DNA from 2 places in the Salaquimonas pukyongi genome. Region 1 is predicted to be linked to the other one. Evidence: predicted binding sites of a transcription regulator. Region 1 holds the regulator's gene; the other holds the start of a gene.

Region 1 (14,423 bases):
CGCGGGCGGTGGCCCATATTGCCGCCTTCATATTCGGTGGCCATGTTGGAAGGCAGTTCGGTGCAGTCGAGCTGGAAGCCGGTATTGTAGGGATCGGCGGAAAACCGCACGTCGTCGAAAACGAAGAATTCGGCTTCCGGGCCGACAAAGACCGTGTCACCGATGCCGGAGGCCTTCAGATAGGCTTCCGCCTTCCTGGCGGTGCCGCGCGGGTCGCGGCCATAAGGTTCGCCGGAAACAGGATCGAGCACGTCGCAGAAAATCGCCAGGGTCGACTGGGCAAAGAACGGATCGACATGGACCGTGTCGAGATCGGGCATCAAGGTCATGTCGGATTCGTTGATTGCCTTCCAGCCGGCAATGGAAGAGCCGTCGAACATGATGCCATCGGCAAACATGTCCTCGTCGACAATGCCGGCATCCATGGTGACGTGCTGCATCTTGCCGCGCGGGTCGGTGAAGCGCACGTCAAGGAATTTCACGTCATCGTCCTTGATGCGTTTTAGAATATCAGCTGCTGTGGTCATGATAGCCTCTCTGTAATAGCGCTGGTTGATTGCTGGGCGGACCGGACGGGATGCCCGGTGCCGGGAATTTGAATTCAGATCGCGTCTTCGCCGGTTTCGCCGGTGCGGATGCGGATGACCTGTTCGACCGGGGAGACGAAAATCTTTCCATCGCCGATGCGGCCGGTCTGGGCGGCGTTGCGGATTGCCTCAACGGCCGGCTCCACCTGGCCATCGCCGACCACCACCTCGATTTTCACCTTGGGCAGGAAATCGACGACATATTCGGCGCCGCGGTAAAGTTCGGTATGGCCTTTCTGGCGGCCGAAGCCTTTTGCTTCGGTGACGGTAATGCCCTGCAGGCCCGCCTCCTGCAGCGCCTCCTTCACCTCGTCGAGCTTGAAAGGCTTGATGATCGCCTCGATTTTTTTCATGTACCTCTCCGTCTGTCGCTTCCTTACCGGCGGCCCGCTGCGGCAGGCATGGCCGGAAATTGCAGAAGTGTGTGGCGTTTTTTCAAGATGCCCCTGCAGGCAGATCCTTCGGCGTTGTCCCTGTGGCTTGCTGCCTGCAACGCGAAACCGGCAGTTTCTGTGTGGCAGATGCGGCAGTCAACATCCCTTAAGCATGTTTTGTGCCAGTTTCCGCCGGCGGCAGAAATTTCAGGCGCCGCAGCCGGGAAATCGTCCATCCGAAGCAAGGCATCAAAAATAATCCTTTTGTTTTCAAGCTATTAGGGAAGGCGCATCCTGGCTGGCGTTGTTTTGCGCTGTGGATATTCAGCTTTGCGGCCTGATCATTTTGCGGCCGTCCCATCCAGCCGCCGCCATGGGTGGCCTGCTCGGGTTGGTCTGCCCAAAATTTAGGCAATTGACTGCCTCCATTCGGGCAGGTCAGCCCAAAAATCAGGCACCCCGTTGTTGAGCGCGCCCCGGGATCGCAAGCGGGAAGATGTGGCGGGCGCGAAAGCAGGGGGCGGGCGGTCCCATCCCGGCAATTGTCTTTGCGGGGGTCCGTGCTTGAAATTTGAAGTGGCGACCCCCTTTGCCGCTATCCCCTGTGGCCGGTTAACCCTGCCCATCAACGTTAATGCCATGCATTTGATGCGAATGCGCCTTCAATTTGCTAAAAAGCCTGCGGACAAGGGAAGGTGGCCTTTAACGAAGCCGGCAAAGCCGGAAGGCAAGGCCCCATGCGTTTGATTGCCGTATTTGCGGTATTGCTGTGTATTGGCGTTCTGGCGGGCGTGTTTCCGCCCGGGCTTGCCGTGTTCGGCGTGCCCTACACGGTCATCGCTGGGCTGGTAGCAGCCTCCGGATTTGTTTACGTCCTCTCGCGCAGTTGACCCCCAGGAAACCGATATTCCCGCCCTCATCAGGCGTTGTGCCCCTGGAAAAAACCTGCAGGCCCGTCAGTATTTGCGCACAAGCCCGGCAAGCTTGCCCTGAATGCGGACACGGTCTGCCGGCAGCACTCGGGTTTCATAGGCCGGATTGCACGCTTCCAGCGCAATCTTTCCGTCCTGCCGCCTGAAGCGCTTGAGCGTTGCTTCCTCTTCATCGACCAGCGCGACCACAATGTCGCCGGCATCGGCTGCCGGCGTTTCCTGGATGATGACGGTATCGCCATCAAGAATGCCCGCTTCCACCATCGAATCGCCCTGAACCTCCAGGGCGAAATGGCTGCCCATGCCGATCATGGAGGGCGGCACGGCAAGGTTGCCGGTCACCTGCTGGATGGCGGAGATGGGAACGCCGGCGGCGATGCGGCCCATGAGGGGAACGTCGTAACCGGATGCGGCTTCCTCCATGCCCCGCTGCGGGGCATTGCTTGAGGGGGCATTGCCCGCCTCATCCTTGCCGGAAGAACGGAACCTTGCGGCAATGCCGCCGCGCTGGCTGCCGAACTGGACTTCCGTGACATTGTCAGTGTTGCTGTGGGCGCCAGTGTTGCTGTGGGCGCCCTGGGCAGCGGCGCCGGACAAGCCGCCATCGATGACGCCGAAGCCTTTTGCGGCGCTCGCTGGGGCGGCGCCTCCTGCCGCGCCTCCAACTGAACCCGGGAAAGCCGTCGGGGCGGTTCTCGCCGGGTCATAGCCGTCCGGCAGCTTGATGACCTCCAGCGCACGGGCCCGGTTGGGCAGGCGGCGGATGAAGCCGCGCTCCTCAAGCGCGGTGATCAGGCGGTGAATGCCCGATTTCGACTTCAGCGACAGCGCATCCTTCATCTCGTCAAAGGAAGGGGGAATGCCTTCTTCCTGCAGGCGGGCGTGGATCAGCATCAGCAATTCGTGCTGTTTGCGGGTGAGCATGGCATGACTCCCGTTGGATATCCGCCCGATAATCGAATCTGGCGGTGGAAAATTGCATATCCATAACATGTTCGGCACCTGTTCTGCAAGTGTTCATGCGTTCCTTGCCGCTTTCCGCGGGATTCGACAGGCCGCGTTAAGCGGGCGGGAAGGGGTATGGCGGTATTGTGACAGCGCCGTTTTGCCGCCAATACAGCCTTAAGCATCGGCAGGGAATCGGATATGCAAGAAAAGGTTGTGGACGGGAAGCCGGATTGCAGCTCGTGGGGAGTTTTCTGGCGGTACCGTCCAAGGGGCGTTGTTGGGGTGTGGGCGCAATGAGGAGAGCTTTCTTGCCGGGAGTGGAAGCAGATGTGGCACAGGTGGGTCAAGCAGGCGCTCGGGTGATGCATGGGCGTGCTCCAATGTGGCCTGTTTCGTTGCCTCTTCGGACGGCGGTTCTCCTTCTTGCCGCACTTTTGCTTTCTGTCTGCGGCGAGAGCTGGAACTGGCACCAGAAGCTGACGGTGACAGTGGAAACGCCGCAGGGCGAGAAGTCCGGTTCGGCCGTTCAGCAGGTGACATGGAAAAACGATACGCTCGTTCCCGGTTCGCCGGGCGGGCGGGCCGTCAACGGTTTGCGTGGTGAGGCGGCTGTCGTTGAGCTTGGGAGCGGCCGCTATTTGTTTGCGTTGATCAATGGTGCTGCGACGCTGGCCCAGCATGTTGTTCTCGATCCGGCCATGGCGAAGGCCCCCTTCGAGGAACGTGGTGCAGCGCTGGAACAGGTCGGGCGCAAGGGCACGGTACCGCGCAAATACATCCCGCAACTGGTGACGTTTTCCAACATCGACAATCCGGCGAGCGTCAAGGCGGTTGATCCCGATGATCTCGCCGCGACTTTCGGCCCCGGCTACCGGCTGAAATCGGTCACGCTGGAAATCACCGACGAACCCGTCACCGATGGCGAGGTGGAGAAGGTGCTGGGGTGGCTGAAGGATGTTTGGCCAAACCAGTTGGATGGTCAACGTTACGAGCGAATTGATGCGGCCAATCGGTCTGCGAATTCATTGTCTACGGGCAATTTCACTTCGGAGAGCTTCAAATGAGTATTTCACCTGATCTTATGTACGCCATCCTTTCCATGGACGTATACAATCGCGGTTATGGCGAGGGGATCGAAGGTCTAGGCGGATTGGGAGCTTCAATCGGCACAGCAACCATTACTCAGCAGTCGGACACTGGGGTGAATGACCCTGAAGTCGCCGCCGGATTCTACGCGGTCGCCTATGAGTGGAACGGCGAGACGGTCATTTCCTATCGGGGAACGGACAACGACACTTTCTCTTCCGATCCGGAGAGTGGGGGCAGTGATGTTCTGAATGGCTGGATTTCGGGCGGCGGGTATCCGACCGGCCAGTCGGAATTGGCGTTCGAGTTCTACGAAGCGGCAACCGGCGCCGATGCCTTTGACGGCATTGCCCAGGATGTCACCCTGACCGGCCATTCCCTCGGCGGCGGGCTGGCTGGCTAAAAGCCAATGCATGCGGATCGGAGCGCATATATCCCCTAAACGTATGCTTGACTCTTTCGAGGGTTGGTATCATGTGTAGGGGATGGAACACATCAAAGCCTTTATCAAGGCGGTGGGCGGCAAGTGGTTTATGCTGCCTAGCGCACTCGCTGGGATCATCACAGTCTACAACTTCGTTTCTCCTTCGATTGGGTGGCCGGAGATGAGTTGGTGGGTTGTGATACCAATTGCGCTCGGCCTGATTATCACCTGGGCGGTTGTCGGACTGATAATCACAGTGGTGAAACAGGAAAGGACAATCAGAGAAAGCTGGGAGTTCTTTGATCGATCGGGTCGGCATCTAATCTCTGTAAAAGATGCAATCGAACTAATCATAGAAAGGCTGTCGGGCCAGTGGTCACCCGACTTGGATATTGATGCAAAGCGGAGCAAAGCTGCTGCAAAATTGCGGGAAATCGGTTTTGAGGGGCAAATCCCAATTTGGGGGTATGAAATTATTGAATTGCCGGATCGTTTTCAGGACTTCCGAAAGCAGATACCGTCAAGGTTTTGGGGGGATAACTACATAAAGCTTGACTATGTTTACATAGCGGACTCATCCGAGGACGCGCCGGTCATTCATACTCATGAAGCAGAAGAAGCCAACCTCAATCGGCAAGAGCAGAGAATCTACGGCGATCTAAGAATAAACCGGAAAGCATTGGAGTTGCTATGTCCACCGGAAGATATCTAAGCCTTGAAGAAGCCCGCAAGAAAGGGCTTCTCAAACAGTTCGCCAAGGAACACGACGCGGAAGGCGATGAGGCGGCATTCAACCGCCTCCTAAACGCTATGGCTTGGGGAAAGAAACCAGAAGCAGGGGGAACATCTGATCGGGACGATCCCGAAGATTGAAACGGAACTCGAACTCGCCAAGGTATTTCGGCAGATGCTTTTCAGATACCCAGACATGCGTTCCGTTGACGCCCCGTTTCAACCAGCCCCAGAAAGCTTCAATGGTGTTGGTATGAACCTCGTTATTCGGTCCAGCCGTCCATTCCTTCTTGGAGTGATTGACCGTGCCGTGACGGTATCCGTATTCGGGAAGGTTCTTGAAGGCGCGAGCTTCGTCTGTGGCAATTCTAGCGCCGCGCTGGACAAGGGAAGTGACCGCATTGGCAACGGTATACTCGCGGCGGTTCGGAATGACACGAGTGACCAGATCGCCACCACGCTCCACAACGCCGAGAACAACCGATTTGTCGTCCTGACCCTGTTTGTCCTTGCCGCCGATAAACGCCTTGTCAGCCTCTACAATGCCCTTCGGGCCGATAGGACCGTCGCCGTCCACTTGGTTCATGTACTTGCGGATTTCATGCGCGATGCGCCACGCCGTCTTGTAGGTCACGCCAAGCTGGCGCTGAATTTCCTTTGCAGCAACACCGTTGCGCGTCGTGGTGAAGATGAACATGGCATAGAACCACTTCTGCAAAGGGGTTCTGGACCGTTCAAACGGGGTGCCAACCATCGGGTGAATGTGATGGCCGCAATTACAGGTGTAGGCAGGCATCTTGGACAGTTTGCGAAACTTGCCGACCTGTCCGCACTTCGTGCAACGCGGTTCGGTGCCGTAGCGTATCTTGAACAGATGCTCCAAGCAGGCATCATCATTCGGGAACAACTCGAAAAACTTCTGAATATTCATCGGTTTAAACATCGCCAATCTCCTGTACTCCATATATAGGGATTAGCGCTACATACGTCAAGGGGATATATGCGGATCGGAGTCGCCAAGAACACCACGAGAACAAATTTTAATTCCGACGTTTTTTCAATTGCTTACACCGATTGACAAAATGAGAACAAAACTGGTACATTGTGGCGAGGCCTGAATTCCTCATGATTCCGGCGCCCCGGTGGCGGTCCTCGCTGATTGAAGGCGGGCGCACTGAAGGCGGGATGAAAGCCTGCAGGGCGTTGCCATTCCGGTTTTGCCTGCCCGGGCGGGTTGCCGCGTGCCTGCGCGCAAGGTGCCTTATGAGCGCCTTATGGGCGTGTTGAAGCAGCGCACCGGGCAAAGCAGCGCACTGGGCAAAGCAGCGCACTGGGCGGCAGGGACACGCGGGAAGAAAGAGGACAGGCGGTGAAAAGTCTATGCGGCAACCGGGAAGGATGATAACCCCATGGCACAGAATTCATTGCGTCTGGTAGAGGACAACACGGTGGACAAGTCGAAAGCGCTGGATGCAGCGCTCAGCCAGATCGAGCGGGCCTTCGGCAAGGGCTCGATCATGAAGCTCGGCAAGAACGAGCAGGTCGTGGAGATCGAAACCGTGCCGACCGGTTCGCTGGGGCTCGATATCGCGCTCGGCGTCGGCGGGCTGCCCAAGGGGCGGGTCATCGAGATTTACGGGCCTGAATCCTCCGGCAAGACGACGATGACGCTGCATGTCATCGCCGAAGCCCAGAAAAAGGGCGGCATTTGCGCCTTTGTCGATGCCGAACATGCGCTCGATCCGGTCTATGCCCGCAAGCTGGGCGTCAATCTGGAAGACCTGCTGATTTCCCAGCCCGATACCGGCGAACAGGCGCTGGAAATTGCCGATACGCTGGTGCGTTCGGGCGCCGTCGACGTGCTGGTGGTCGATTCGGTGGCGGCCCTGACGCCGCGCGCCGAGATCGAGGGCGAAATGGGCGATTCGCTGCCCGGTCTGCAGGCCCGGCTGATGAGCCAGGCGCTGAGAAAGCTGACTGCCTCGATTTCGCGTTCCAACACCATGGTGGTCTTCATCAATCAGATCCGCATGAAAATCGGCGTCATGTTCGGTTCGCCGGAAACGACGACGGGCGGCAATGCGCTGAAGTTCTATTCCTCTGTGCGCCTGGATATCCGCCGCATCGGCGCGGTCAAGGACCGCGATGAGGTGATCGGCAACCAGACCCGTATCAAGGTGGTTAAGAACAAGCTGGCGCCGCCCTTCAAACAGGTCGAATTCGACATCATGTATGGCGAAGGGGTTTCGAAAACCGGCGAACTCATCGATCTCGGCGTCAAGGCGGGGATCGTGGAAAAATCAGGGGCCTGGTTCTCCTACAATTCCGAGCGCCTTGGCCAGGGCCGGGAAAACGCCAAGCAGTTTTTGCGCGACAACCCGGCGGTTGGTGACGAGATCGAACTGGCGCTGCGCCAGAATGCCGGGCTGATCGCCGGCTCGCTGCTGGAGGGCGAACCTTCAAAAGAGGATGACGAGGGACCGGACGAAGCGGTGCCGGCACCCGGCGGTGAAGCTGCCGAGGGCTGAAGCGGCCAAGAGCTGAGGCGGGCATGCGCTGAAGCGGGCAGGGGGTTGAAGTTGTCAGGGAGCTGAAGCCTCATGCCTCCGGCCGAATCAAGGGGCTAACCGTCCGTTTGTTTCGGCCATTTCCTTGTGCGGCATTGCCTTATGCAGGTTTTACCGCGCGGCGGGGTTTCCGCCGCGTTTGTCATTTAACTGGCCGTTCATTCGACTGGCCGTTATGGCGGGGCTTGCCGTTATTGGAGGACTTGCTTGCGGCAGCGGCGAAATTGACCCTGCCTGTGGACAGTTTTTGCGCCCTCGTCTAAAAGCGCCCCACCTGTGCGGAACCACCTGCATGGTTTACAGACATGGCTTGCGGGCATGGCTTGCGGGCATGGCTTGCGGGCACGGCTTACCGGAAGGGCGGCGTTGCGACCGGTTGCGGCGGGAATTTTCTCCTTTGCCGGTCATCATGCGGCCCGGTTGCCGCGGCAAGCCGGGCCTGCAACAGGCCAAGCCATGGTTTCAAACAGGTGCGGTTGGGGCTTTGAGTTAAGCGCAGGGCCTGAAAGCGCAAACAAGATCAGTTGGACCCGGTGAACATTCCATGCGCGGCGTAAACGAAATCCGTTCAAGTTTCCTCGATTTCTTCAAGGACAAGGGGCATGAGGTTGTCGCCTCCAGCCCGCTGGTGCCGCGCAACGACCCAACGCTGATGTTCACCAATTCGGGCATGGTGCAGTTCAAGAACGTCTTTACCGGACTTGAAACACGGCCCTATTCGCGTGCTGCCACGTCCCAGCGCTGCGTGCGCGCCGGCGGCAAGCACAACGATCTCGACAATGTGGGCTATACAGCGCGCCACCACACTTTTTTCGAAATGCTCGGCAATTTCTCCTTTGGCGACTACTTCAAGGAAGAGGCGATCGGCTATGCCTGGGAATTGCTGACAAAAGAGTTCGGGCTCGATCGGGACCGGCTGCTGGTGACGGTTTATCATACAGACGATCAGGCGTTCGACCTTTGGAAGAAGATCGCCGGTCTTGCCGACGACAGGATCATCCGCATCGCCACCCATGACAATTTCTGGGCGATGGGCGATACCGGCCCCTGCGGGCCGTGTTCCGAGATCTTTTATGATCACGGCGATCATATTCCCGGCGGCCCGCCGGGAAGCCCGGATGAAGATGGCGACCGGTTCATCGAGATATGGAACCTGGTTTTCATGCAGTTCGAGCAGGTGACGCCAGATGAGCGCATCGATCTTCCCAAGCCGTCGATCGATACAGGCATGGGGCTGGAGCGCATTGCCGCCGTCATGCAGGGCGTGCACGACAATTACGACATCGACCTGTTCAGAACGCTGATTGCCGCCAGCGAAGAGGCGACCGGCGTTGCAGCAAAGGGCGACAAGATACCGAGCCACCGGGTGATCGCCGATCACCTTCGCGCCGCCGCATTCCTGATTTCCGATGGCGTTCTGCCTTCCAATGAGGGCAGGGGCTATGTGCTGCGCCGCATCATGCGCCGCGCCATGCGCCATGCCAGCCTGCTGGGCGCCAAGGACCCGCTGATGCACCGTCTGGTGCCGGTTCTGGTCAGCGAGATGGGCGGTGCCTATCCCGAATTGACGCGGGCCGAAAAGCTCATCGGCGAGACGCTGGAGCTTGAGGAAACGCGCTTCCGCCGCACGCTCGACCGCGGTCTGCTGCTGCTCGGTGAAGCAACGGAGGGCATGAAGGAGGGGAATGAACTTGACGGGGAAACCGCCTTCAAGCTCTACGACACCTATGGCTTCCCGCTCGATCTGACGCAGGATGCCCTGCGCCGGCGCGGCATTGGCGTTGATACCGATGCCTTCAATGCGGCGATGGAGCGCCAGAAGGCAGAGGCGCGCGCTTCCTGGGCTGGGTCGGGCGAAGCTGCCGATGAGCGCATCTGGTTCGAACTGAAGGAGCAGCACGGCGCCACGGAATTTCTCGGCTATGAAACCGAGCAGGCCGAAGGTGTGGTGCAGGCCATTGTCGCAGACGGCAAGCTGGTCAATCAGGCAAAGGCAGGCGATGAGGTTGCCGTGGTCGTCAACCAGACGCCGTTTTATGGCGAATCGGGCGGCCAGCAGGGCGACAAGGGCGAGATCCGCTTTGAGGGCGGGCGCATTGAAATTCGCGATACCCGCAAACGCGGCGAGGGACTGCATGTCCATTACGGCACGGTCAGCGAAGGCGAGATAACGCCGGGCGCTGCGGTGGAACTGGAAGTCGACCATGCAGCCCGGGCAGGCCTCAGGCGGCATCATTCGGCGACCCATCTGGTGCATGAAGCGCTGCGCAACGTGCTGGGCGAGCATGTGGCGCAGAAAGGATCGCTGGTAGCGCCCAACCGGCTGCGGTTCGACTTTTCCCATCAAAAGGCGATCGAAGCTTGCGAACTGGCGCAGGTGGAGGAAATCGCCAATGAGATCGTGCAGCAGTCGGCCCCGGTTTCGACCCGGCTGATGGCGGTCGATGATGCAATTGAAGCCGGCGCCATGGCGCTGTTCGGCGAAAAATACGGCGATGAGGTGCGGGTCGTTTCCATGGGCACGGCGACCCGCGGGCCAAAGGCCGGCAAAACCTATTCGCTTGAATTGTGCGGCGGTACCCATGTGGCCAATACCGGCCAGATCGGCGTCATCAAGATATTGGGCGAAAGCGCGGTCGGTTCCGGCGTGCGCCGCATCGAGGCACTGACCGGTGCCGAAGCGCTGTCTTATCTGGAAGAACAGGAAGCGCGGGTACAGGAAATTGCCGATCACCTCAAAGTGCCGCCGCAGGATGCGGTGGCGCGGGTTCGGGCGCTGGTGGAAGAACGCAAGCGGCTGGAGCGCGAGCTTGCCGAGGCAAAGAAGAAACTGGCGCTGGGCGGCGGTGGCGGTGCAGCGCCGGCCGAAACCGAGGAGGTTGGGGGCGTCTCCTTCCTCGGCCAGGTGCTGGAGGGGATCGCGCCCAGGGACCTGAAAGGGCTTGTCGACGAAGCCAAGGCGCGGGTCGGCTCCGGCGTCGTTGCCATGGTCAGCCGGGCAGAAGACGGCAAGGCGGCTGTGGTTGTCGGCGTTACCGGCGATCTTGCCGGCAAGATCAGCGCCGTCGATCTGGTGCGCGCCGCATCCACGGCCGTTGGCGGCAAGGGCGGCGGCGGGCGTCCGGACATGGCCCAGGCCGGCGGGCCGGATGGTTCAAAGGCAGGCGAAGCACTTCAGGCCGTCAGGGATGCGCTTGCCGGTTGAGCTGACGGATTGACCGGTATTTGCAAAGACCGGATTTTTGATGGCCGGAATTGCGAAAGCCGAGCCTATCCGCCGACATGGCGCGCAAGTTTGTCCAGTGTCTGAGTTCCATATTCCACAGCGCCAAATCCGATGACGATGGAACGGCGCTCTGCGCTCGGATGCATCTGGCGCAAGGTAATGACCGTCTTGCCGTTGTCCTGTTCGTCGAACGTCACGAGCAGCCGAAAACGGTCCGGATCGTCATCGACGTCTGCTCCGTGGATTGCTTCAATGGCGTTCGGCGCTTCCACCTGAAGAAATTCCATACGGTTGGAAAACCGCGTGCCGTCAGGGGAAATCATGTCAAAGCGCCATACACCGCCGGTGCGGATGTCGATTTTGTGGCTCTCGATCTGAAACCCGTCAGGCCCGAACCACTGTACGATCTGCGAGGGGTCCGACCATGCGCGAAATGCTGTTTTACGGTCCGCGTCGACGACGCGAGCGATGACGATTTCCCTTTCCGTGGGCCATGCCGCCCATTCGGAAGTGCTGTTTTTGCCGTGCTCATTCATTTGAATTGTCTTTCGTTACATTTTCCAGATGTGCCTGCATGCGGTCAAAGCGTTCTTCCCATTGACGCCGATGGGCAGCCAGCCAGGCCTCGGCATTCTGCAAGGCCTGCGGGTTCAATGCGCAAATCCGCGTCCTTCCCTTTTTTTTCGACACGATAAGGCCGGCACTTTCCAGAACCCCCAAATGCTGGGTGAAGGAGGGCAGGGCCATGGCGAAGGGGCCGGCCAGCTCGGAAACCGATGCAGGCCCGCCGCTGAGCGCTTGTATCACCGCTCGCCGCGTCGGGTCGGAAAGCGCAACAAAGGCGCTTTCAATGGTTCCGTCAGAGGATCGATTATAGTTAGGCACAAGCCTAAGTATAGCGATGAAGCAAACTAAGGTCAATGCCTAAGTAATGGATGGGAGAAAGGGGCTCGTTGGCCGAAAAAGCCCGATTGCTTGGTGGTTGCAGGTGTTTTCCGGTACTGAGCGTCCGCTGGCCGAAGCTGGGCTGGCCCAACAAAAAGCCGGACACATGGTCCGGCTTGTCTGGTTCCGCATGCGGTTTGTAAGCGTTATGCGCTCATCGCCTTCTGCAGATATTCATCGACCTTGTCGAGGAAGCCGATGGTGTCGAGCCAGGGCTGGTCAGGGCCGATCAGCAGCGCCAGATCCTTGGTCATGAAGCCGTCTTCCACGGTGTGAATGCAGACCTCTTCAAGCGTGTCGGCAAACTGGGCAAGCTCGGGATTGTCATCCAGCTTGGCGCGGTGGGCGAGCCCCCGTGTCCAGGCAAAGATCGAGGCGATCGAATTGGTCGATGTCGCTTCGCCCTTCTGGTGCTGGCGGTAGTGACGGGTGACCGTGCCGTGGGCAGCTTCGGCCTCGACGGTCTTGCCGTCGGGCGACATCAGCACCGAGGTCATGAGCCCGAGCGAACCGAAGCCCTGGGCAACGGTATCGGACTGCACGTCGCCATCGTAGTTTTTGCAGGCCCAGACATAGCCGCCGGCCCATTTCAGGGCTGAAGCCACCATGTCGTCGATGAGCCGGTGCTCATACCAGATTTTGGCTTCCTTGAATTTCTCCTCGAACTCGGCCTCGTAGATCTCCTGGAAGATGTCCTTGAAGCGCCCGTCATAGGCTTTCATGATCGTGTTCTTGGTCGACAGGTAGCAGGGCACCTTGCGGCCGAGGGCATAGTTCATCGAGGCACGTGCGAAATCGCGGATCGATTCATCCAGATTGTACATCGCCATGGCAACGCCGGCAGCCGGTGCGTCAAACACCTCGTGCTCGATGGTTTCGCCATCATCGCCGACAAACTTGATGGTCAGCTTGCCCTTGCCGGGAAAGCGAAAATCGGTGGCGCGATACTGATCGCCGAAAGCGTGGCGGCCGACAATGATCGGCTGGGTCCAGCCGGGCACCAGGCGCGGCACGTTGCGGATGATGATCGGCTCGCGGAAGATTACGCCGCCCAGGATGTTGCGGATCGTGCCGTTTGGCGAGCGCCACATCTTCTTCAGGCCGAATTCCTCGACCCGGGCTTCGTCCGGGGTAATGGTGGCGCATTTGACGCCCACGCCATGCTTCTTGATCGCATTGGCGGCATCGATGGTCACCTGATCGTCCGTCTTGTCTCGGTATTCGATGCCCAGATCATAATATTCAAGATCGATGTCGAGATAGGGGTGGATGAGCTTGTCCTTGATGAACTGCCAGATAATGCGTGTCATCTCGTCGCCATCGAGTTCGACGACCGGGTTTTCGACCTTGATTTTTGCCATGTGAGAAAGTTCTCCGATGTGAGAATGCGGTGGCGGGAGACCGCCGGAAAGAAATGGTTGCGCGTTCCTTAGCAAAGTCTTTTCGGCCCTGCAAAGAAAGAACCATCAGGCTTTCGTATTGCACCGTTTGCCGCAGGTGTGCGGCCTTCCGCTTTGCCGCACGGTGTGGCAGGAAAATATCGCTATAGCGAAGGAATGGGATGTCCGGTACCGACTTCAAGAACAAGCCGCTGATCGCCGAAGGTCCGGCGATCATTCTGTGCGAACCGCAGCTTGGCCAGAACATCGGCATGGTGGCGCGGGCCATGGCAAATTTCGGCCTGGCCGAACTGCGCCTGGTGGCACCGCGTGACGGCTGGCCCAGCGAACATGCCACCAAGGCGGCAAGCGGTGCGTTGCATGTTGTGGAAATGGCAAGCGTTCATGAAACGCTGGAAGCGGCCATTGCCGATCTTTCCTTCGTCATGGCAACCACTGCGCGCCCGCGCGACATCATCAAGCCGGTGCGCGGGCCGGAAGAGGCCGCCAGCGATCTGAGGCGGCGGTTTTCGGCCGGTGAACGGACGGGCATTCTTTTCGGCCGCGAGCGCTGGGGGCTCAACAACGATGAGATCATTCTGGCCGATGAAATCGTGACTTTTCCGGTCAATCCGGCCTTCGCCTCGCTCAACATCGCCCAGGCCGTGCTGCTGATGAGCTATGAATGGATGAAAACGGCGGGCAGCGATCCGGCACGCGATGCCTTCGGACCGGCTGAACGGGTGGTTGCCGACCGAAAGCACCTTGTCGGGCTGATGGATCATGTGGAGCAGGCACTGGACGATGCCGGTTACTTCTTTCCCCGCAAAGGCGCGATCGCATGGCACAGACGGTTCGCAATATTTTCGTCCACATGCAGTTGCAGGAACAGGAAATCCAGACCCTGCGCGGGGTCGTTGCTGCCCTTGAAGGGCGCCGGCGCAAGCAGCAAAACTGATTTGGGGCGGACAGGTGCCGGGACACCGGGGCGATGAAAAGGGACACAACATGCGCAATCTCAAAATCCTCGCAGGCATCGCCCTGATTGCAATCGCCGGATATTTTGCCTGGATGGCGATGATGCCCCAACATCAGGGCCATCTGCAGAATTCAGGCCAGCAGAATACCGGTCAGACAGAATCGGGCATGGACCTGCGGACGGAAAAGCCGAGCAAAACCGGGCTTTATACCGTCTCCTTCATTCCCGTGCAGGGAGAGCCGTC
Region 2 (14,423 bases), 1.1 Mb from region 1:
GCACTAGGCCTGCCGGGAACGGATGCCGGTCAACCGGTATCCGGTGAAATCAACGAAAACTTCCAGCCGTTCATAAGGAGACAAGTCATGGAAGCTGAAGCAGCAAAACTGATCGGAGCGGGCCTTGCAGCCATTGGTACTGGTGCTGCCGGTATCGGCGTGGGTAACCTGTTCGGCCAATTCCTTCAGGGCGCCCTGCGCAACCCCTCGGCAGCCGACGGCCAGTTCGGCCGCCTGATCTTCGGCTTTGCCGTGACCGAGGCACTCGGCATCTTTGCGCTGCTGATCGCCCTGCTGCTGCTGTTCGCAGTCTAGGCAGACACTGTTTTGGCTTCCGGCGGCGCGCTCCTGCGCCGGCGGAGGCTCTCAATACCGTCACCTGGCCGGACCGGTTCCGGCCGACACCGGCATGTAAACGGAAAAGCCAATGCTAGTTTCAGCCGCACTTGCAGCAACCACCGAAGCCTCGCACGATGCAGGAAGCGCCGGCGTGTTCCCGCCGTTCGACTCCTCCACCTTCGCTTCCCAGTTGCTGTGGCTTATCATCACGTTCGGCATCTTCTACTATCTGATGTCCAAGGTGATCATCCCGCGTCTTTCCGGCATTCTCGGCACCCGCCGCGACCGCATCGCCCGCGACCTCGACGAGGCCCAGCGCCTCAAGGAGGATTCCGATGCTGCCCTTGCCGCCTATGAGCAGGAACTGGCAGAAGCGCGCAAGAACGCCGGCAACATTGCCCAGGAAGCCCGCGAGAAGGCAAAGACGGAAGCAGAGGCCCAGCGCAGCAAGGCGGAAGCTTCGCTCAACGAGAAGCTGGCCGGTGCGGAAAAGCAGATTGCCACGATCAAGACAAAGGCACTGGCGGAAGTCGATGGAATTGCCGCTGACACGGCCGCCGAAATCGTGCGCCAGCTGGTCGGCGGCACGGTGAGCAAGGCAGAAATCACCAAGGCGGTGTCTGCCGCTGCCGGCAAGTGAGCTTGAACAGGGGAGCCTGACCATGGACGCAACCTTTTGGGCCCTAATTGCCCTGATCATTTTTCTCGGCATCGTCGCCTATCTGAAGGTGCCGGGCATGCTCACCAAAAACCTCGATGAGCGTGCGGAGAAGATTCGCAACGATCTGGAGGAAGCCCGCCGCCTGCGTGAGGAAGCGCAGGAACTGCTGGCCGACTATCAGCGCAAGCGCAAGGAAGCCGAGCAGGAAGCGAGCGACATCATTGCCGCTGCCGAGCGTGATGCGGAACTGATGGCCAGGGAAGCGGAAGAAAAAACCGCCGACTTCGTTGCCCGCCGCACCGCCATGGCCGAGCAGAAAATTGCCCAGGCCCAGGCTCAGGCCGTTGCCGATGTACGCGCTTCGGCCGTCGAGATTGCCGTCGCTGCGGCAGGCAAGATCGTCGAGGGCAAGGTTTCCGGGGCCACCGCCGACAAGCTGATCAAGGATTCGATTGCCGAAGTAAAAGCGCGGCTCAACTGATCATCCGGCATGGTTTGACGGGTTTAATTCGAAAGCGGCCTGCGGGCCGCTTTTTTGTGCAATGTGGTGTTCAGGCGTCCTTCATGGGGGAGAAGCTGTGCCGGTGCAGCGGGCAGGGGCCTTGTTCCCTTATTGCTGCCAGATGTCTGGCAGACCCGTATCCCTTGTGACCGGCAAATCCGAACGCCGGAAATTTGATATCCGCCCGCAACATCATCCGGTCGCGCATCACCTTGGCAACGATAGAGGCAGCAGCAATCGACAGGCTGCGCCCATCACCCTTTATGACGGCAAGGGCAGGGACCGATAGTCCGGGCGGCACGTCGCGCCCGTCAATCAGGGCATGGTCACAGCCGGTTTGAAGACCGCCGAGCGCCATGGCCATGGCCCGCAGACTGGCCTGGCGGATGTTGATGCGGTCGATGGTGGCATGGTTGGCGGCGTGCCAGCATACTGCCCGGCTGGCCACGGCAATTTCATCGAATAATTCTTCGCGGCGTTTGGCGGTCAGCTTCTTTGAGTCGTTCAGGCCCGATGGAATATCATCCGGGTTCAAAACAACCGCAGCGGCCACAACAGGTCCGGCCAGCGGGCCGCGCCCCGCTTCATCGGCACCGGCAATAAGCTGGTATCCCTTTTCTGCAAGACCTGCTTCCAGAGTATAGTCGGGCCCGTGGCGGAACCCTGCGGTCTGATCGGTCGAGGGGCGTTCAGGATGCAGCATTAAACGGGTGCAAGCTCAAAAGGGGAAGAGGAATCGGTGCCGGCCATGGGTTTGCGGCAGCATGGCGCGAACACCGATTCTCTTCAAGTCCGGCCCTTCTGGTTCTGCTACCCGGAGGGGACAGCGGCAGCAGAACCTTGTGGCGCCAAGGAAGCGCCGGGCCGGTTTTTCCAGCCGGGGAATGCTGGAAACCGGAAGCCTGAATGATCCGACACCGGATCATCGGGCGACAAGCTCAAAACAGCGCCAGTTGGGCCTCGTTTTCCTCGGGCGCTGAAAACAGATCTGTCCTTAGCATCCGGCGCTCCTGATTGAAGCCGAGCTTGCGGGCAGCAACCTCAAAGCGGCGGCCGAGTTGCAGGGCATAGGGTCCGCCGCCGCGCATCCGCTTGCCCCATTGTGCATCATAGTCCTTGCCGCCGCGCATCGACTTCAGCAGGTTCATCACATGGCGGTAACGGTCAGGATAATGCTTGAGCAGCCAGTCGCGAAACAGCGGGCTGACCTCCTGCGGCAGGCGCAGCAGAATATACCCGGCTTCGCAGGCGCCCGCGCCACGGGCCGAATCGAGAATACGTTCCATTTCGTGATCGGTCAGCGCGGGAATTACCGGCGCCACCATCACCGAAGCCGGAATGCCGGCCTCGGAAAGGTCGCTGATCGCCTTGAGCCTGAGCGTTGGCGTTGAGGCCCTCGGCTCCATGGCGCGTGCCAGCCTCCGGTCAAGCGTCGTGATGGACAAGGCCACTTTGACGAGCCCCTTTTTTGCCATCCGCGACAGAATGTCGATGTCACGGGTCACGAGCGCCGATTTGGTGACGATGCCCACCGGATGGTTGGCACTTTCCAGCACTTCCAGAAGTGAGCGCATGATGCGCCGTTCCTTCTCGATCGGCTGATAGGGATCGGTATTGGTGCCAATGGCAATCAGTTTCGGCTTGTATCCCTTTTTCGACAGTTCGCGCTCCAGCAGTTCCGCTGCGTCCTGCTTGGCAAACAGTTTTGATTCAAAATCCAGTCCGGCCGAAAGCCCCATATAGGCATGGGCAGGCCGGGCAAAGCAGTAGACGCAGCCATGTTCGCAGCCGCGATAAGGGTTGATGGACCGGTCAAAGGAGATGTCGGGTGACGTGTTTTTTGTGATGATCTTTTTCGCCTTCTCCTCATAGACTTCGGTCTTGAAGGGCGGCAGTTCGTCCAGCGTCTGCCAGCCATCGTCAAAAACATGCCGGCTGATCGGCTCAAAGCGGCCGGAGGGATTGAGCGCCGCGCCGCGTCCCCTTGAGCGCAGTTCGGCAAGCTTTTCGCTGCCATCATGGGTATTGAGGCCCCGCCAGTGCCCGGATCGGGCAATGCGGGAACGGTCCATGAAGGTGCGATGCGCCAGAACTGTCCGCTCTGCCGAAACGGTCCGCTCTGCCGAAACGGTATTGGGCTCCATGACGCCCCTGTCCGCCGTTTCCCTGCCATGCGCTTCGTTTTGCGCCATTTGACCTGCTCCCTGAAATGATTGCCGGGTATTCCGGTCGATTCGTTTCTGTGAACTTATTCCTATCTTCAAAAAGGGAACAAAGCAAGTACAAAAATGAGAACAGTTCAGTCTCCACACGAAATGCCGACCTCGGGAATGCCGATCTGGGGAATGCCCAATTGGAGAATGCATGGATGTGACAGATGTTCCGCCGGCTGGTTGAATTCCGTAGGCTATCCACAGGAAGTTTTTGGGCCAACCGCATGCACATGCTCGGTGAGCGCGGCATGATCTCCACGAAATTGCAGGCCAAACCGCACGTTGAGCGTGAGCCAAGCGCAAGGTTTGGTGGAGGAACCAAGCCCTGCAGTTCGGCAGGAAAACTCAGCCCTTGCCGCGTTTGAGATGCTCATCCAGTCGCGGCATGATCTCCACGAAATTGCAGGGCATGTGGCGGTAATCGAGCTGCAGGCCAAGAATGCCGTCCCAGGCATCCTTGCAGGCACCGGGCGATCCCGGCAAACAGAAGACATAGGTGGCATTCATCACGCCGCCGGTCGCCCGTGACTGGATGGTGGAGGTCCCGATCTTCTCATAGCTGATGCGGTGAAAGATGGCCGAAAAGCCGTCCATGGTCTTTTCAAACAGCGGCTCGAGCGCATCGGGTGTCACATCGCGCCCGGTAAAGCCGGTGCCGCCGGTGGTGATGATCACATCCACATCCTCCTGCCTGGACCAGGCTTTCACCTTTTCCTGGATGGCGGGAATATCGTCCTTGACGATGGCCCTGTCGATCAGGGTGTGACCGGCCTTTTCGAGCCGTTCGACGAGCGTTGCACCCGAGCGGTCTTCTTCCATGCTGCGCGTGTCGGACACGGTAAGGACGGCAATGCCCACGGGAACAAAAGGACGGTTTTCATCAATGCGGTTCATGGTGGTCTCTCCGGTTTCCAATGCCATATTCATCAGACCGGAAAGACCCTGTCCATGCCGAAATCGGCGCTCTGCGTCGCCGTGACCCACCAGCCGGGGTTTGCTGCCGCAATGGTGCCGGCGGCCTTCCGTGCGGCCTCTGCATGGGCAAAGATGCCGAAACAGGTCGCGCCGGAACCGCTCATGCGCGAAAGGCTGGCACCTGACGTTTCGAGCGCCCGCAAGACGTTGCCGATGACCGGTTCGGCGGCCATGGCTGGCGCCTGCAGGTCGTTTCGCTGCTCTTTGAGCCAGCTTGTCAGCATGAACTGGCTCAGTTGACCGGGCAGGGCGGCCAATGGCGGGTTTTGCTTGTTCTTCAGGATTCTGAAGATCTGCGGGGTTGAAACCGCAATGGCGGGATTGACCAGCACCAGATCGAGGGCCGGCAGATTGGCGGCAGGTTCAAGATCGGTGCCTCTGCCGCGGGCGATCAGGGAGGACGAAGAAAGACACATCGGCACATCGGAGCCGATTTCGGCACCAAGGGTCATCAGTGCGCTGTCGCTGACGGGGATACCGAGCGCATGACGCAGCACCAACAAGGTGGCCGCCGCATCGGCAGAGCCGCCGCCAATGCCGCTGGCAACCGGCAGGTTCTTTTCCAGGGCAAAACAGAGCCCGCCTGCCGCAGCAAAGGCTTCAGGGAAACGGCGCCGAAGCAGCGCCGCAGCCTTCAGGATCAGATTGTCGTTACCACCAAGCGCGGCAGCGAAAGGCCCGGTTGTTTTTAGCGCGGGTTTTTCGCCGCCCTTGCCCCATTGAAGTTCAAGTTCATCTGCCGGCCGGCAAAACACCACCAGGCTTTCGAGACTGTGATAGCCATCCTGCCGCTCACCCGTAACGTGCAGGGCGAGGTTGATTTTTGCTGGTGCGGTGCAGGAAATGGCTGACGACATGGCGGTTGCCGCAAATCAGTGCGTAAGCCCTACCTGGAGCTTGCGTTCGATCTTCGCCTTGTCTTCGGGGGCCGGTTCGTTGGCCAGTGCATGTTTCCACTGGAACACGGCTTCAAGCTTGCGGCCAACCTGCCAGAAGGCATCGCCCAGATGATCGTTGATGACAGGATCAGACGGCATCAGTTCCAAGGCCTTCTGCAGCTCTGCGACGGCCTCTTCATACCGGCCAAGCCGGTAATAGGCCCAGCCGAGACTGTCGATGATGAAGCCGGAATTGGGGCGCAGCTCCACAGCCTTGCGCACCATTTTCAGGCCTTCGTCAAGATTGATGCCCTGGTCGATCCATGAATAGCCGAGATAGTTCAACACATCGGGCTGATCGGGAACGAGTACCAAGGCCTGCTTGAAATCGGTTTCGGCCTTTGGCCACTGTTTGGTGCGCTCATAGGCAATGCCGCGCCGGTAGAACAGCCGCCAGTGGGTTCTCTGCGGATTGACGAGCCGGTTTATCGTGGTCGTATAAACCTCGATGGCCTTGTCATAGGCTTCGTGCTGGGCATGAACGCCGCCGAGCGAGAGTACGGTAACAAGGTCCAGCGGATCTTCGGCCACCAGCCCGTTCATGATTTCCACGGCCTGAGAGGTTTGTTCCATGCGGTTCAGATTGAGTGCATATTCGAGTTGGGCCCGCCGGTAGAAGGGCGATTGTGGGCCAATCTCGCCATAGAACGCATTCGCCTTTGGACGGCGGTCCTGATCTTCATAGACATTGCCGAGCGCGAAAAGAACCGAATCGCTGTCAGGCGCCAGGAAGCGGGCAAGCTGAAGATGGCCCTGGGCAAACGGCAGTCCGCCCTGCCGGCTGATCGCGGTGCCGACATTGAAAAACACTTCCGCTGCCCCCTGTTGCGGTGAGGCGATCAGTGGAGCGATCTTGGCTTTGTCCGCCGAAAGTTTTTCGCGCAGAGCAGCCAGTGGCGGATGATTGGCCAACAGCCGGAGACCTTCGTCAGCCGACTTGCGCGCATCCCCGGGATTTCCGGCACGCGCCTGGGCACGCGAAAGACCTTCGATTGCCCTGATATAGGTCTCGGTCAAAGCGGCCGCTACGGCACGGTATTCGACTGCCTTTTGAAACCGCGCAACCGCTTCACCATCGCGCTTTGCAGCGCTGAGTATGAGCCCGGCATGATATTCGCGGATCATCAAGACCCAGTCCGGCCCTTCGATTGCATCGATCCGCGCCAGTGCGTCATCAATCTTGCGTTCGCCGAAAAGTGCCCAACTGCCGAATATGGTGGCCAGCATTCCGTCAAGGTCGGTTCCTGAAATCCGGTCGATCCGTGAAAGTGCCTGGCCCCAGGATTTCTGTTTCAGCGCATTTGCGGCCACCACAACGTGATTGATATTCTGGGTCTGGCTCTCTGCCGGGATGCTGTTGAGCAGTTTGATTGCTTCGGAAATGTCGCCATTGGCGGTCAGCGCAACGAAAAGCGACTGCTTCAGATTCTGGTTTTCCGGGTCGAGTTCGATCGTCCGCCGGTAGTTTTTGATCGCCTCTTCCTCATCGCCGTTCGAACCGGCGCTCTGGGCAGCCAGGAAACTTCCCGACAGCGATGGCAACTCGTCGCTGGCATCAACAATTTTCAGCGTGGCGCTGTGAAGTTCCAGCTGTTCGAGGAAATTGTCGGCAATCACCGGCAATGGCATGAAAAACGCCATGGAGGATACCGCGCCGGCAAGCGCGGAAAGCAAAAACAGTCCGGAAGAAGGCTGGGTCGTTTTGCGCTTTTTCCGGTTATCCCGGGCCGCCTTGTCTGCCATGCGTTGTTCCTTGTTTTGTATGTGGCAATGCAGCCACCAAACGGCATATGCCATGTCGCACTGCCTGATCAAGGAATACTGCGATCAAATTACGGCGTTCAGTCCGAATTAATGCAACCAATTTGACCTTTCGCCCCGATCTTAGCTGGCTCGCATGAGGCTGTATTCCAGCACTTCCGTCAGGGCGTGTTTGTGGGCGCTATCCTCAAACGTTGCCAGGGCATCCTGGGCCAGTTCGCAAAACTGCCGTGCCCGTGCAAGCGTGTCCTCAAGGGCGTTGTACTCGCGCATCAGCCGCATGGCTTCTTCAAGGCGCGAGTCGTCGGACTGTCCCCGCTCAATGGCTTCGCGCCAGAAGGTGCGCTCGTTTTCGCTGCCCCTGCGATAGCAAAGCAGCACTGGCAGGGTCACCTTGCCTTCGCGGAAATCATCGCCGGTGTTTTTGCCCAGCACCTGTGACGAGCCGCCATAATCCAGCGCATCGTCGATCAGCTGAAAGGCGAGGCCGAGATTGTTGCCATAGGAGCGAAAGGCGGAAATTGCCGATTTGGGGGAACCGGCAAGAATCGGGCCCACTTCTGCGGCAGCAGCAAAAAGCGCCGCCGTTTTTGCCCGCACCACTTCCATATACTCATCTTGTGTGGTTTCGAGATTTTGCGCTGTGCCAAGCTGCATGACCTCGCCTTCGGCAATCACGGTCGCTGCATGGGACAGAACGTCCAGGGCATGCATCGATCCTGCCTCCACCATCATGCGGAATGCCTGACCGAGAAGAAAGTCGCCAACCAGAACACTGGCCTGATTGCCCCACAGCATGCGTGCGGCAAGTTTCCCCCGCCGCCGGTCGCTTTCATCCACCACATCGTCATGCAGCAGCGTTGCGGTATGCATGAACTCCACACTCGCCGCCAGCGTTACATGATGCGTCCCGGTGTAGCCGCACATGACAGCCGAGGCCAGGGTGAGCATGGGCCTGAGCCGCTTGCCGCCGCTGTCGATCAGATGCCGTGCTACCTCGGGAATAAGCGCAACGTCGGAGCCGCATTTTGAAAGAATGAGCTGATTGACGCGCTCCATGTCCGGCGCCACCAGATCCATCAGCGGCTTGATGCTGGCTGGCTGCCCCTTTTTGGGCCGTCCGCCTGCCTCTTCCAAAGATACCACTACGCCTGACATTCGTTGCTCCCGACTGATATACAGCTTTCTAGCCTATCACGCGGCGGGCGCAAGCGTGACAGATTGCCCTTGTCCGGCGGTGGGAAGCCGGCAGGGTTTTGATTTCAACAGATAGGCATCAACTCGCAATAACCGTAACGTTATCTTTGCCGCCGATCTGTTACTTGCCTGCACGGCAAATCCGTAACAGGTTGTAGCAGGCGGTGACGCCGCGTGGGTAGATATGATCGAACTGGTTAGAACCAATGACCTGGTAGCGATTTCGCTCATGGAATCCTTGTTCCGTGACGCCGGGATTGCATGCCTGGTTCTCGACCAGCACATGAGTGTGCTGGAAGGTTCGATCGGAATTCTGCCGCGCCGATTGATGGTAGCAGATGATGAAAAGGAAAAAGCCCGCAGACTGCTTGTTGATGCTGGTTTGGCGGACTTTCTGAAAGAAGATGGCCGTAGCGGTACAAGGAACAAGGACGTTGTCTGAACTGGCGGAGTTTGAAACGTCGGTGGACGATTTTTACCGCGGCAGGTTTCAGGTCGAGCAGCCTGTCCGAACCGGTCACCGTGGCGGTTCCGATGCATTGCTGATTGCTGCTGCCCTGCCGGAGGGCGCTTCCGGCAAACTCGCCGATCTGGGCGCCGGTGCCGGTGTTGCCGGCCTTGCCGCTGCCGCATCCAATCCGGGCCTGAAAGTGACACTGGTTGAAAAGAACGCCCGAATGGCAGCGCTTGCCGGCAGTAACCTGAAGCTGCGGAAAAACCTGGCGTTTGCAGACCGCACCAGCGTGCTGCAGGCCGATGTCACCCTGAGCGGTGCCAAGCGGCAGGAAGCCGGGCTTGGCGAAAACAGTTTCGACTATGTAATCATGAACCCGCCCTATAATCACGATGCACAGCGTGCCTCTCCCGACGCCTTGCGCTCTGAAGCGCATGTGATGGGGCTTTTCGGCCTCGATGCCTGGATCCGTACCGCGACCGCCATATTGAAGCCGGGCGGCGTGATGACCATGATCTACAGGACGGAGAAGATCGGCGAGGTGTCCGCCTGTGCGCAGGGGCGGTTTGGCGCCATCGCCATCGTGCCGGTCCATTCGAAAATCGAGGAAGGTGCAAAGCGCATTCTGCTTCGAATGACAAAGGGGTCGCGCGCGCCGTTGACCATCATGCCGGGCCTCGTGCTGCATGAGAACAACGGCAAGCCGACCAAGCTGGCCGAAGCCCTGATGAACGGGGAAGCCCGGGTTTTGTTCGATTGATCCCAAAAGCACCTGCCTGCCGGCAGCAGTACTTGCATTTTGCGGCTGTGTTCCCCATGTCAAACACAACAGCAGGCTGTTTGCGGATGGTTCAATGAGAATTTCGAAACTGTTGCCCTCTGTCCTCAGAAAGACGGACACGGTTATCCCGGTCGTACGCATGCAGGGTGCCATCATGGCATCCTCGTCGCCATTTCGGCAAAATCTCTCTCTGGCTGCGGTGGCAGGCCCCCTGCAGCGTGCCTTCGAAATGAAGGATGCACCACTTGTGGCGATCTCGATCAACTCGCCCGGCGGTTCCCCCGTCCAGTCGCGGCTCATCTATTCGCGCATCCGTGAGTTGTCGGCTGAAAAGAAGAAGCCCGTGGCAGTGTTCGTTGAAGACGTTGCTGCTAGCGGCGGTTACATGATTGCCCTTGCCGGCGACGAAATCATCGCAGACGAAACCTCCATTGTCGGTTCCATCGGCGTTGTCGCCGCCACCTTTGGCTTTGTGGAGGCAATCGGCAAGCTTGGTGTCGAGCGCCGTGTTTATACCGCCGGAAAGAACAAGGTGACGCTTGATCCGTTCCAGCCCGAGAAGAAAGCCGATGTCGATCACATTAAAGCGCTGCAGAAAGACATGCACGAGGTCTTCATCTCCATGGTGAAAGAGCGGCGCGGTTCGAAACTGGCCGACGACAAGGAGATTTTTTCGGGCCTCTTCTGGACAGGCAGGGAAGCCGGCCAAAAGGGCCTGATCGACGGTTTGGGGCATATGAGCGCCGTGATGAAGGAACGTTTCGGCGCCAAGACGAAACTCCGCCTCATTCAGGCAAAGCGCAATCTTCTGGGCCGCCCAGTGCCCTCGGTCGGGGTTTCGGCGACGGGAATTGGCAGCGAAATTGCAGCTGCCCTGCCTTCAAGCCTTGCAGAAGCGGCGGAAGAACGGGCATTGTGGGCGCGTTACGGCCTGTAACGCATGGAGGCCTGTAAAACATGGAGGGTTGAATGCCGCAACTGATTGCTGTTGGCCTTGTGGGAGGTCTGATCTGGTATGCCTGGCGCGCCCTGAAACGGCAGATGGCATCTGTTGGCGAGGAATTGCGCAATCAGGAACAGGCCCACGGCTCCAGAACACCCAGGACGGTTGAATCCCTGGAGAAGGGAGAAGACGGGGTTTACCGGCCCAAGGACAAGGGTCAAGGCTGAATTTGAGCAGCGGTCCTCTCTGGTGAACACATGTCCCGTCAATTGCCTTTCCACACCATGGATGTCTTTACGACCCAGCCCTTTGGCGGCAATCCGCTGGCCATTGTCGAAGATGCTGACGGTTTGACCACCGCGCAGATGCAGATCATCGCCAGGGAGTTCAATCTCTCAGAGACCCTGTTCGTCCAGTCTCCCGATGACCCAGGGCATACCGCAAAGGTCCGCATATTTTTTCCAACTGACGAAATCCCCTTTGCCGGGCATCCGACCATTGGCTGCGCCATCCACCTGGCGGCCAAGCACTTTGCCGGGCAGAAAGATTTTGAAACCACCATCACCCTGGAGGAAGTTGCAGGGCTGGTGCCGGTTGAAGTGCTTTCAGCGGGCGGCAAGGCAAAGGCCCGGTTTACCGCTCCGGTAATTCCCGAGCAGCACAAGGGTGAAAGTCCGTCTGAAGCGCTTGCGGCTTGCGCGCTTGGCCTCAACGAAAGGGATATCGGTTTCGGTGATCACAAATGCCGTGTTTTTGCCGGTGGTCCTGCTTTCCTGTACATTCCCGTCGCATCGCTGGATGCGCTGGGCCGTGCCGGGGTTATGGAGCCGCATTGGAGCCGCATGATCGCTGCTGCCAATGTCGACAGCGCGTATCTGTACACACCGGGAAACGATGAAATAGGCTATCAGGCGCGCATGTTTTCGCCAACTGCTGGAATTCCGGAGGATCCGGCTACTGGTTCCGCCACCGCCATCCTGGCCGCACAATTGCTGGCCAGCGGGGCGCTTGGCGAGGGGACGAACAGCATCTCCCTGCTGCAGGGCGTGGAAATGGGCCGCCGCAGCGAACTGGGCCTTGAAGTGGATGCAACCGGCGGGGAGATTTCTTCAGTGCGCGTCAGCGGCAGCGCGGTGGCGATCAGTTCAGGCAGTATCGTAATCCCGCAAGCGTGATCCGGCCGCCCTGTCGATACAACCTGGTGAGAACTCACATCTAGTGCACCAGACCTTCGCTGGTGCCGGCGTCCTCATCTTCATAGGCATCCGGGTTGGAATAGTCGCCAGGATAGGCAACCTGCGCGGTGACGGTCTGAAAGGATTCCTTGTCTTCCATTTCCACATCCTGGCGCTGGCGCATCCGGTAAAGCACGAACAGCAGGAACGTGGCTGAAATCAGCATCCCCATCGGCATGAAGAACTGAATCGGCAGAAATGCCAGAATTATGGTTGCAATACTGGGTATGATGAATGCGGAAATTGACCACGCGATCATCTGGGTTGAAGAGAGCATTACATAGTCCGCCGGGTCGGCCCGGTCATTGGCAAGGGCGCTTGAAACCGAATAAACGGTCTCGTTGAATCCGTTCCACAGGGAGAACACCACGATCAACATCAAAAGGCTGGCGGCCCCGTGGGCGCCGAAGGCGACCCCGGCCACGATGACCGAGCCAAGAGAAACCAGCGCCAGCACAATCCTTCGGTCAATGCGGTCCGACAGCGCCCCCATGGGCATCTGAATGGCAATCAGCCCCACCTGCATCAGGAACATCAACAGACCCACATCCGCTGGGCCAAAGCCGAGCGATGTGGTGTAGATGGGAGCCATGGACTGCATCAGCATGGTCGCGCCGCCGACTGCAAACATGCCGGCAAGGCCGACTGGGGAAATTTTCCAAACCTTGCGGATGTTGACGGCGATTGCCTCCGGCGCTTCAGGCTGGGGCAGGCGGGTCAGGCCGACTGGTATCATGGCCATGGCGACCACGGCGGTTGCCAGGATCGGAACCGTATTGCCTGTGATATCCATTTGTCCTGCGACGAAACTGCCGAAGCCAAGGGCGACAACATAGGCGATATAGAAGGTTGTGATGACCTTGCCCCTGATTTCATCGGTGCTGGCATAATGCAGCCAGCTCTGGGCAACGATGAAAATTCCGTTGATGGCGAAACCGTAGCACATCCGTGCCACAAGCCATGCGTAGGGGCTCTCGAAATAGGAAATTGCAAGCATCGTCATGACCATGACGGCGTATAAAAGCATGAAGACCCGGGCATGCCCCACCAACCGCAGGAGCGGGCCAGTGGCAAAACAACCCGCCAATCCGCCAAAGGCCACTGCAGGAAGCATGGCCGATGCAACCCATGGCTCGAAGCCGATACTCAGGAGTTTGACGGGTATGTATGCAAACAGCGATCCACTGGCGAAGGCACCAATTGTCGAGGAGGCAATCACACCCGAAACGGCAACAAGACGCGACCGCGCGGTCGAGACTTCAGTTACCTTGATCTTGATAACGTCTTCGGACATTTCTTTTCCGCTGCGGTGTTTGTGTGTTGCACTCTGACAGTCTTTTCCCGCCTACTTCAGCACGGCACCGGCAGCAAGGCCGTTCCACGCCGCTACGTGTCGTATCTGGAGTCTGAACCCTAGGCTGTATCGACATTTAGGATTTTGCCCCTGGCATCGTTGAAAACCCCTTGTGGTGGGCCACACCACAGCGGATTTTTCGCCTTGCCAGAGACGAAATCCGTCTCGCGCCGCGTCCGAAACCTGAATGTCGATACAGCCTAAAGGCATATCCCGATTTTCTTGACGCCTGCCAGGACAAGTGCTTTACGGTGCGCAACCATGAGAGCCACGAATCTGACGGCTTCCGCCAAGCCGTTTGCGTCCGGCCAGCCAAACCAGGAATAGCGACTTGAATCCTGACCAAGCGACATCCCGATCTGGCGGCGTTCCGCCTCACATGCATCCCACGCGCTCTTTTCAGGGGCTCATTCTCACCCTGCACAGCTACTGGGCCGAATATGGCTGTGCCGTGCTGCAGCCCTACGACATGGAAGTGGGTGCCGGTACGTTTCACCCGGCAACGACACTGCGCTCGCTTGGCCCCCGGCCGTGGAATGCTGCCTATGTGCAACCTTCACGCCGCCCCACCGATGGACGCTACGGGGAAAACCCCAACCGGCTGCAGCACTATTATCAGTATCAGGTGCTGTTAAAGCCTTCCCCGCCTGATCTGCAGGAGCTTTATCTCGGTTCGCTGTATGCCATCGGCATCGATCCCAAACTGCACGACATCCGGTTTGTCGAGGATGACTGGGAAAGCCCGACGCTTGGCGCATGGGGGCTTGGCTGGGAGGTCTGGTGCGATGGCATGGAAGTCTCCCAGTTCACTTATTTCCAGCAGGTCTGCGGCTTCGAATGTTCGCCGGTTTCCGGTGAACTGACCTATGGCCTTGAGCGGCTGGCCATGTATGTACAGGATGTCGACAACGTCTATGACCTGAACTTCAATGGCCGCGAAGGCGACGACAAGGTCACTTATGGCGAAATTTTCCAGCAGACCGAGAGGGAATATTCCCGCTGGAATTTCGATGTCGCCGACACCGAAACCCTGTTGAGGCATTTCGAGGATTCAGAAGCCGAATGCCGCC

Evidence for each region. The regulator LexA, encoded in region 1, represses DNA repair genes until DNA is damaged. The targets are predictions, from matches to a motif close to TGTTCNNNNTGTGTTCNG.
Region 2: the regulator LexA is predicted to act here: its motif matches at 3,770-3,787, upstream of BVL55_RS03365 (PA0069 family radical SAM protein).

What each region holds. Positions count from the first base shown of each region.
Region 1 is NZ_CP019044.1:1,820,247-1,834,669, reverse strand. It holds partial or broken gene glnA (type I glutamate--ammonia ligase) at 1-425, opposite strand, end outside; gene BVL55_RS08955 (P-II family nitrogen regulator) at 602-940, opposite strand; gene BVL55_RS16510 (hypothetical protein) at 1,128-1,376, opposite strand; gene BVL55_RS16505 (hypothetical protein) at 1,699-1,851, shown strand; gene lexA (transcriptional repressor LexA) at 1,918-2,817, opposite strand; gene BVL55_RS08940 (hypothetical protein) at 3,237-3,905, shown strand; gene BVL55_RS08935 (alpha/beta hydrolase family protein) at 3,902-4,330, shown strand; gene BVL55_RS08930 (hypothetical protein) at 4,413-5,063, shown strand; gene BVL55_RS08925 (IS1595 family transposase) at 5,160-6,026, opposite strand; gene recA (recombinase RecA) at 6,493-7,611, shown strand; gene alaS (alanine--tRNA ligase) at 8,195-10,855, shown strand; gene BVL55_RS08910 (SRPBCC family protein) at 10,921-11,412, opposite strand; gene BVL55_RS08905 (ArsR/SmtB family transcription factor) at 11,405-11,761, opposite strand; gene BVL55_RS08900 (NADP-dependent isocitrate dehydrogenase) at 11,968-13,182, opposite strand; partial or broken gene BVL55_RS08895 (RNA methyltransferase) at 13,383-14,158, shown strand; gene BVL55_RS08890 (FixH family protein) at 14,209-14,423, shown strand, end outside.
Region 2 is NZ_CP019044.1:686,530-700,952, forward strand. It holds gene BVL55_RS03340 (F0F1 ATP synthase subunit A) at 1-7, shown strand, start outside; gene BVL55_RS03345 (F0F1 ATP synthase subunit C) at 88-315, shown strand; gene BVL55_RS03350 (F0F1 ATP synthase subunit B) at 428-979, shown strand; gene BVL55_RS03355 (F0F1 ATP synthase subunit B) at 1,002-1,481, shown strand; gene rnhB (ribonuclease HII) at 1,552-2,205, opposite strand; gene BVL55_RS03365 (PA0069 family radical SAM protein) at 2,441-3,694, opposite strand; gene moaB (molybdenum cofactor biosynthesis protein B) at 4,061-4,609, opposite strand; gene BVL55_RS03375 (4-(cytidine 5'-diphospho)-2-C-methyl-D-erythritol kinase) at 4,642-5,547, opposite strand; gene BVL55_RS03380 (tetratricopeptide repeat protein) at 5,563-7,371, opposite strand; gene BVL55_RS03385 (polyprenyl synthetase family protein) at 7,513-8,547, opposite strand; gene BVL55_RS03390 (putative signal transducing protein) at 8,771-9,028, shown strand; gene BVL55_RS03395 (tRNA1(Val) (adenine(37)-N6)-methyltransferase) at 9,021-9,800, shown strand; gene BVL55_RS03400 (S49 family peptidase) at 9,895-10,758, shown strand; gene BVL55_RS03405 (hypothetical protein) at 10,791-10,991, shown strand; gene BVL55_RS03410 (PhzF family phenazine biosynthesis protein) at 11,022-11,939, shown strand; gene BVL55_RS03415 (MFS transporter) at 11,980-13,293, opposite strand; gene BVL55_RS03420 (glycine--tRNA ligase subunit alpha) at 13,733-14,423, shown strand, end outside.